Regions from separate parts of the Streptomyces sp. NPDC127197 genome, predicted to be linked through region 1. Evidence: riboswitches for the same ligand, from Rfam matches in the RefSeq annotation. Region 1 holds a riboswitch; the other holds the start of a gene.
What was found. Region 1 has a riboswitch for cobalamin ahead of ACFVJQ_RS31925 (cobalamin biosynthesis protein). Riboswitches for the same ligand answer to the same signal wherever they lie in the genome.
Positions count from the first base shown of each region.

Region 2: linked by a shared signal. The riboswitch ahead of ACFVJQ_RS30330 (energy-coupling factor ABC transporter permease) and the one ahead of ACFVJQ_RS31925 (cobalamin biosynthesis protein) in region 1 are both predicted to bind cobalamin.

Region 1 is NZ_JBHXVG010000026.1:33,845-38,245, reverse strand. It holds gene ACFVJQ_RS31940 (lysozyme) at 1-86, shown strand, start outside; gene ACFVJQ_RS31935 (anion permease) at 229-1,467, shown strand; gene ACFVJQ_RS31930 (hypothetical protein) at 1,498-1,719, shown strand; cobalamin riboswitch at 1,829-1,973, shown strand; gene ACFVJQ_RS31925 (cobalamin biosynthesis protein) at 2,079-3,023, shown strand; gene ACFVJQ_RS31920 (cobyric acid synthase) at 3,020-4,401, shown strand, end outside.
Region 2 is NZ_JBHXVG010000023.1:108,240-112,640, reverse strand. It holds gene scpA (methylmalonyl-CoA mutase) at 1-653, shown strand, start outside; gene meaB (methylmalonyl Co-A mutase-associated GTPase MeaB) at 650-1,651, shown strand; cobalamin riboswitch at 1,712-1,896, shown strand; gene ACFVJQ_RS30330 (energy-coupling factor ABC transporter permease) at 1,926-2,618, shown strand; gene ACFVJQ_RS30325 (energy-coupling factor ABC transporter substrate-binding protein) at 2,615-2,959, shown strand; gene cbiQ (cobalt ECF transporter T component CbiQ) at 2,960-3,709, shown strand; gene ACFVJQ_RS30315 (energy-coupling factor ABC transporter ATP-binding protein) at 3,706-4,401, shown strand, end outside.

The DNA of each region.
Region 1 (4,401 bases):
ACGACAACAGCGGCAGCCTGCCGGGTGACCAGAATCTCTTCAACGGCTCGACGACCCAGTTGAGGAAGTTCGCAAAGGGTTCGTAGCCGGACACCACGGGGCCGTCGATCCCTGACCGGACGGCGGCCCCCACCTTGCGACACCAGGGAGCCCCCCTCAGTTCACCTTTCGTTCACTTGGGTTACGTACGTTCGTCCGGCCAATGACCTCGAACGATTGCCTGGGTAAATGGAAGGCATCTCGCTGATCCTCGCGATTGTGGTGGTAACCGCACTCGCGTTCGATTTCACGAACGGTTTCCACGACACCGCGAACGCGATGGCAACCACCATCTCCACCGGTGCCCTCAGACCCAAGGTCGCGGTGGCCATGTCCGCCATCCTCAACCTGGTCGGCGCCTTCCTCTCCGTGGAAGTCGCCAACACGATCTCCAAGGGGCTGGTCGACGAGAGCGGCATACGTCCCGAGGTCATCTTCGCCGCACTCGTCGGCGCGATCCTGTGGAACCTGCTGACCTGGCTCGTAGGCCTCCCGTCGTCCTCCTCGCACGCCCTCATGGGCGGTCTGATCGGCGCCACCGTCGCCTCGGCCGGCGTGGGCGCCGTGCACGGCGACGCGCTCGTCACCAAGGTGCTGATCCCGGCGATCGCCGCCCCGCTGGTGGCCGGCATCGCGGCGATGCTCGCCACGCGGCTGACGTACCGGCTCGGCAGGAAGGCCGACGGCAAGGCGGCCGCGAAGGGCTACCGGGCCGGCCAGATCGCCTCCGCCGGCCTCGTCTCCCTCGCCCACGGCACCAACGACGCGCAGAAGACCATGGGCATCATCACCCTCGCCCTGGTCGCCGGCGGCTCCCTCGCCCCCGACTCCGACCCCCCAATGTGGGTCATCCTCTCGGCCGGTCTGGCCATCGCGCTCGGCACCTACCTCGGCGGCTGGCGCATCATCCGCACCATGGGCAAGGGCCTGACCGACCTCCAGCCGCAGCAGGGCTTCGCCGCGCAGACCAGCGCCGCGACGGTCATCCTGGCCTCCTCCCACCTGGGCTTCTCGCTGTCCACCACGCACTCGGTCTCCGGTGCGGTGATGGGTGCGGGTCTCGGCCGCAAGGGCGGGGTCGTGCGCTGGTCCACCGCCACCCGCATGTTCGTCGCCTGGGGCCTGACCCTGCCGGCCGCCGCGCTGGTCGGTGCCGTCGCGGAGTGGGTGACCGGCTTCGGCTCGTGGGGCACCGCGCTCGTCGCCGTCTTCCTGGTCGCCTCCAGCGCCGCGATCTGGAAGCTCTCCCGGCGTGAGGTCGTCGACCACACGAACGTCAACGACACGGCGGAGGAACCGGCCGGTGTCGTGACGACCGCGATGGCCGCCGTGGCCACGCCCCCACCCGGCGCGGCCGAGGGCCTGAGGGCCACGATCCCCGCGCAGCCCACATCCGCGGACCAGGCGCCTTCCCAGGCCGCCGTCTGAGCCCCCAGGTACGAAGGAAGCAGAAGCAGCATGAAGATCGACTGGGCGGCCCTCGGCTCCGTCTTCGGCGTCAGCCTCGTGGCCACCGTGGCCCTCGTGGGCCTGTTCACCCTCGGTATCGCGGGCCTGTCCCGCCGGGAGCGCGCGGCGGCGCAGGGCGACTCGGCCGCGCTCGCGGTCGCGGGGGCTTACGCCGCCTTCGCGGCATGTGCGGCGGCGGTGGCGTACGGGATCTATCTGATCGTGGCCTGAACCTGACTCAACCGACGCGCCGGGCGGTACGGGGTTTCCCGTGCCGCCCGGCGCGTCGGTGTGTGGGCCTCAGCACACTCCAGCACCGCAGGTCACAGGCAAGTTGACGCCCCTTCCGACCCCGTGGTGGACTTCCGGGGCCATGTACGGCGGCAGGAGAGGAAGCCCGGTGTGAATCCGGCGCGGTCCCGCCACTGTGACCGGGGAAGAAATTCCCCGGGAGCCAGGAACTCTCACCGCCGGTCTCGTCGAACCAGGGCGTGGACACCCTGAGTGAGGACATATCGCGATGCTCGGCTGCCGTTCGAGGTTGAGGTTCAGTACCCGGCTTCTGCCCGCCCCCGCGATCGGCTGAGCCGATGCGTGCCGATCGCGTCTTCGCGTACGGCGCCGCTCTCGGTCTCCTCGGCGATCTGCTCCTCGGTGATCCGCGCCGGGGACATCCGGTCGCCGCGTTCGGGCGGGCCGCCGGTGGGGTCGAGCGGGTGCTGTGGCGGGACCACCGCGGGTGGGGTGCGCTGCATGCCGTCGTGTGTGCCGGCTCGGCGGTAGCCCTCGGGACCGCGGCCTCGCGTCTCGTACGGTCGTCTCCCGCCGCCTCCGTGGCCCTCACCGGCGTCGCCACCTGGGCGGTCGTGGGCGGGACGTCGCTGGCCCGCGAGGCCCGGGCCATCGGCCGTGCCCTGCAGGCCGGTGATGTGGAGGGTGCGCGGGCGCGGCTGCCGCATCTGTGCGGGCGGGATCCGCAGGCGCTCGACGCGGACGGGATCGCCCGGGCGGTCGTGGAGTCGGTGGCCGAGAACACCTCCGACGCGGTCGTCGGGGCGCTGGTGTGGGGGGCCCTCGGCGGGGTGCCGGGACTGCTCGGGTTCCGGGCCGTGAACACCCTCGACGCCATGGTCGGGCACAGGTCGCCCAAGTACCTGCGGTACGGGTGGGCTTCCGCCCGCCTCGACGACCTCGCCGGGTGGCCGGGCGCCCGGCTGACCGCCGTACTCGCCGCGCTGGCCGGTCCCGATCCGCGGGGAGCCGTACGGGCCTGGCGCGCGGACGCCGACCGGCATCCGAGCCCCAACGCCGGGCCGGTGGAGGCCTCGTTCGCGGGGGCGCTCGGGGTGCGGCTGGGCGGGACCCTGTCCTACGGGGGCCGGGTCGAGCGCCGGCCCGTGCTCAACGCGTCGGCGGGGCGCGCCGTCCGGGTCACCGACGTGGAGCGGGCGGTACGGCTGTCCCGGCGCGTCGGACTGCTCGCGCTCGGCGTCTGTGTCGCCGGGCGGCTGCTGACAAGGGGGCGTACGTCATGAGTGGTGGAGGTCTGCTGGTCGCCGGCACCACCTCCGACGCCGGCAAGAGCGTCGTCACCGCCGGGATCTGCCGGTGGCTGGTGCGGCAAGGCGTGAAGGTGGCGCCCTTCAAGGCGCAGAACATGTCCCTCAATTCGTTCGTGACGAGGGAAGGCGCCGAGATCGGGCGGGCTCAGGCCATGCAGGCCCAGGCCTGTCGGGTCGAGCCGACCGCGCTCATGAACCCGGTGCTGCTCAAGCCCGGTGGTGAGCAGAGCAGTCAGGTGGTGCTCCTCGGGAAGCCGGTCGGTGAGCTCAGTGCGCGCGGGTACCACGGGGGGCGGCAGCAACAGCTCCTCGGGACCGTGCTCGACTGTCTCGCCGAGTTGCGGGGCACGTATGACGCGGTGATCTGTGAGGGGGCCGGCTCTCCGGCCGAGATCAATCTGCGGCGGACCGACATCGTCAACATGGGCATCGCGCGCAATGCGCGCCTGCCCGTGCTTGTGGTCGGTGACATCGACCGCGGGGGCGTCTTCGCCTCCTTCTTCGGGACCGTGGCGCTTCTTTCGCCGGAGGATCAGGAGCTCGTCGCCGGGTTCCTGGTCAACAAATTCCGGGGGGATGTGTCGCTGCTCGAACCCGGGCTCGACATGCTGCACAGCCTCACCGGGCGGCGGACGTACGGCGTCCTGCCCTTCCGGCACGGGCTCGGCATCGACGAGGAGGACGGGCTGCGGGTCTCACTGCGGGGAGCCGTCCGGGAATCCCAGGTCTCCTCTCCCGTCGGCGAGGACGTGCTCCGCGTCGCCGTCTGCGCGATCCCCCTCATGTCCAACTTCACCGACGTCGACGCCCTCGCCGCCGAACCGGGCGTCGTCGTGCGGTTCGTAGACCGGCCGGAGGAGCTCGAGGACGCCGATCTGGTGGTGATCCCCGGCACTCGTGGAACCGTCCGTGCCCTGCGGTGGCTGCGGGAGCGGGGGCTGGCGCAGGCCATCGTCCGAAGGGCCGCCGAGCAGCGGCCCGTCCTCGGGATCTGCGGCGGCTTCCAGATCCTCGGCGAGCACATCGAGGACGAGGTCGAGAGCCGGCAGGGCCATGTCGACGGGCTCGGGATCCTTCCCGTACGGGTGCGGTTCGCCCGGGAGAAGACCCTCACCCGACCGACGGGGGAAGCCCTCGGCGAGCCCGTCGAGGGGTACGAGATCCATCATGGGGTCGCCGAGATCACAGGCGGGGATCCCTTCCTGGACGGCTGCCGGGTCGGGCAGACCTGGGGCACGCACTGGCACGGCTCGCTGGAGTCGGACGGTTTCCGGCGGGCGTTCCTGCGCGAGGTGGCCGCCGCCGCGGGCCGCCGTTTCGTGCCGGCGCCCGACACCTCGTTCGCCGCGCT
Region 2 (4,401 bases), on a different contig from region 1:
GCCGGGACGCGCTGGACGCGCTGACCCGGGCCGCGGGCGGCGACGGCAACCTGCTGGAGCTGGCGGTGCACGCGGCCCGCGCCAAGGCGACCGTCGGGGAGATCTCCGACGCCCTGGAGAAGGTGTACGGACGGCACGCGAGCCAGATCCGTACGATCTCCGGCGTGTACCGAGGCGAAGCCGGCGAGTCCCCGTCCGTCGACCGCACCCGCGCGCTCGTGGACTCCTTCGAGGAGGCCGAGGGCCGCCGCCCGCGCATCCTGGTCGCCAAGATGGGCCAGGACGGCCATGACCGCGGCCAGAAGGTGATCGCCACCGCGTTCGCCGACCTCGGCTTCGACGTGGACGTCGGCCCGCTGTTCCAGACGCCCGCCGAGGTCGCCCGGCAGGCGGTGGAGGCGGACGTGCACATCGTGGGCGTCTCCTCGCTGGCCGCCGGCCACCTCACGCTCGTACCGGCGCTGCGCGAGGAGCTGGCGGCGGAGGGGCGCGAGGACATCATGATCGTGGTGGGCGGAGTGATCCCGCCGCAGGACGTGCCGACCCTGCTGGAGATGGGCGCGGCGGCCGTGTTCCCGCCGGGGACGGTGATCCCGGACGCGGCACACGACCTTCTGCGGCGGCTGGCGGCCGACCTCGGACACGAGCTGTGATCGATCTCGACGCGTATGTGAAGGGTGTGCTCGACGGGAAGCGGGCGATGGTGGCCCGGGCCATCACCCTCGTCGAGTCCACCCGGCCCCAGCACCGGGCGCTGGCGCAGGAGTTGCTGACCGAGCTGCTGCCGCACAGCGGGAAGGCGCGGCGGATCGGGGTCAGCGGGGTGCCCGGCGTGGGCAAGTCGACGTTCATCGACGCGTTCGGCACGCTGCTCACCTCGCTCGGCCACCGGGTCGCCGTGCTCGCCGTCGACCCGTCGTCGAGCCGTACGGGCGGCTCGATCCTGGGCGACAAGACGCGGATGGAGCGCCTGGCCGTCGACCCGGCGGCGTTCATCCGGCCCTCCCCCACCGCCGGCACGCTCGGCGGCGTCGCCAAGGCGACCCGCGAGTCGATCGTGGTGATGGAGGCCGCGGGCTACGACGTGGTGCTGGTGGAGACGGTCGGCGTCGGCCAGTCGGAGACCGCGGTGGCCAACATGGTCGACTCCTTCCTGCTGCTGACGCTGGCCCGCACCGGCGACCAGCTGCAGGGCATCAAGAAGGGCGTCCTGGAGCTTGCGGACGTGATCGCCGTGAACAAGGCGGACGGCCCGCACGAGCGCGACGCCCGCGCCGCGGCACGGGAGTTGTCGGGCGCCCTGCGTCTCATGCACGGCAAGGACGCCGCCTGGACCCCGCCCGTCCTGCACTGCAGCGCCCGTGAGTCGACCGGCCTGGACACCGTGTGGGAGCGCCTGGAGCAGCACCGCACCCTCCTGGACTCCACCGGCCGGCTCGCCGCCAAGCGCCGCGACCAGCAGGTCGACTGGACGTGGAACATGGTCCGCGACGAACTGCTGGGCCGCCTGCACGCGGACCCGGCGGTACGGGCCCTCGCACCGGAACTCGAACAACGGGTCAGGGACGGTCAGTTGACGGCCACGCTCGCGGCGGAGCGCCTGCTCGACGCCTTCGAGGGGTCCGGCGACGGCGCGTCCCGCGGGGCGTGAGCGGGCGTCCGCCGTCCGCACGCCTCCCGGGGTGCGCTTGTCTCCACCCCTGACCGAGCACTACTGTCACCACGCCTTGGTGCACGGGAAATCCGGTGAAATGCCGGTGCGGCCCTCGCCACTGTGATCGGGAAGTCCGGCTCCGGCCCTTACGGGCAGCCACTGGGTCCTTGTGACCCGGGAAGGCGGAGCACGGGCGGTGGTACCCGTCAGCCAGGAGACCGGCCAAGGCACGTCAACCATCCACGAGGTGCTGGAGAGGGTCTGCTGAGCCATGCACATAGCCGAGGGTTTTCTGCCTCCTGCGCACGCGGTCGCCTGGGGCGCCGCGTCCGCGCCGTTCGTCGTCCACGGAGTCCGGTCACTCACCCGTGAGGTCAGGGAGCACCCCGAGAGCACACTGCTCCTCGGCGCCTCCGGAGCCTTCACCTTCGTCCTGTCGGCCCTGAAACTGCCCTCGGTGACCGGGAGTTGCTCCCATCCCACCGGCACTGGGCTGGGCGCGATCCTGTTCCGGCCGCCGGTCATGGCGGTGCTGGGCACCATCACCCTGCTCTTCCAGGCGCTGCTGCTCGCGCACGGCGGCCTGACCACGCTGGGCGCCAACGTCTTCTCCATGGCGATCGTCGGTCCGTGGGCCGGGTACGGGGTGTACCGGCTGCTGCGCCGGTACGACGTGCCGCTGATGGGCGCCGTGTTCTGCGGCGCGTTCGTCGCCGATCTGTCCACGTACTGCGTCACCAGCGTGCAGCTGGCGCTCGCCTTCCCCGACCCGGGCAGCGGATTTCTGGGCGCGCTCGGCAAGTTCGGCTCCATCTTCGCCGTCACCCAGATCCCGCTCGCGGTGAGCGAGGGGCTGCTCACGGTGCTGGTGATGCGTCTGCTGGTGCAGTCGAGCCGGGGTGAGCTGACCCGGCTCGGTGTCCTCCTCACCAAGAAGGCCGGCACCGAGGCGGTGGCCGGATGAGCCGGAACGCGAAGATCAACTCCCTGTTGCTGCTTCTCGTCGCCGCGCTGGCGGTGCTGCCGCTGGCTCTCGGTCTCGGCGACGACGAGGAGGAGCCGTTCACGGGCGCCGACGGGCAGGCGGAGAAGGCCATCACCGAGATCGAGCCGGACTACGAGCCCTGGTTCTCGCCCCTGTACGAGCCGCCTTCCGGCGAGATCGAGTCGGCGTTGTTCTCGCTGCAGGCGGCGATCGGCGCGGGTGTCCTCGCCTACTACTTCGGGCTGCGGCGCGGGCGTCGGCAGGGCGAGAAGCGGGCGCTGGAGCGGCAGGGCGCCGACGGCGCCGACGAGCAGGTCTGAGTGCTGCCCATCGACGCGGCGGCGCACAGCAGTCGCTGGCGCCGCCGCCACCCCGTGGACAAGGCCGTGCTCGGGCTGGGTCTCACCCTGCTCGCGATCTCGCTGCCGCCCTGGCCGGGCGCCGCCCTGGTCCTGGTGACGGCGCTCGTGGCGCTGCTCGGTCCGGCGGGCGTGCCCCGGCGTCGTCTGTGGCGGGCCTACCGGGTGCCGCTGGGGTTCTGTGTGACCGGAGCGGCCACCCTGCTCGTGCAGGTCGGCGGGCCGGGCGGGTTCGTGTCCCTGGCCGACGAGGGCCCGGTGCGCGCCGGGGAACTGCTGCTGCGCACCTCGGCCGCCTCGCTCGGCGTGCTGCTGTTCGCGTTCACCACCCCGATGTCCGATCTGCTGCCGCGGCTGGTGCAGGCCGGGGTGCCGGCGCCGGTCGTCGACGTGGCGCTGGTGACGTACCGCATGAGCTTCCTGCTGCTCGACTCCGTGCGCCGGATCCGGGAGGCGCAGGCCGCCCGGCTCGGCCACACCACGCGGGCCGCGACCTGGCGTTCCCTGGCCGGGCTCGGCGCGACCGCCTTCGTCCGGGCCTTCGACCGGGCGGCGCGGCTGCAGACCGGGCTCGCCGGACGCGGCTATGACGGCACCCTGCGCGTCCTGGTGCCCGAGGCCCGCGTCTCCGTCCGCTTCACGGCCGCGAGCACCGCACTGCTGGCGGCGCTGGCCGCCCTCACCTTCGTACTGGAAAGGCCGCTGTCATGAGCGAGCCCGCGCTCGTCGCCCTGCGGGGCGCGTCCTTCGCCTACGACGAGGGCCCCGTCGTGCTCGACGGCCTCGACTTCGCGGTGCCCGAGGGGCGGGCACTGGCCCTGCTCGGGCGCAACGGCAGCGGCAAGACCACGCTGATGCGGCTGCTCAGCGGCGGACTGCGGCCGCACAGCGGGCAGTTGACGGTGGAAGGCCGGCCGGTGTCGTACGACCGGAAGGGCCTGACCCGGTTGCGGACCACCGTCCAACTGGTCGTGCAGGATCCGGACGACCAGCTGTTCGCCGCTTCCGTCGCGCAGGACGTGTCCTTCGGTCCGCTGAACCTGGGGCTGTCCGACGCCGAGGTGCGCTCCCGCGTCGCCGAGGCGCTCGACGCCCTGGACATCGCCGGGCTGGCCGACCGGCCCACGCACCTGCTCTCCTACGGGCAGCGCAAACGGACCGCGATCGCCGGTGCCGTCGCCATGCGCCCGCGGGTGCTGATCCTCGACGAGCCGACCGCCGGGCTCGACCCCGACGGTCAGGAACGGCTGCTCGCCACCCTCGATGCCCTCCGCGAGAGCGGCACGACCGTGGTGATGGCGACCCATGACGTGGATCTCGCGCTGCGCTGGGCCGACGACGCGGCCCTGCTCACCCCGTCCGGCGTCCGCACGGGGCCCGCGCCCACGGCGCTGGCCCGCACG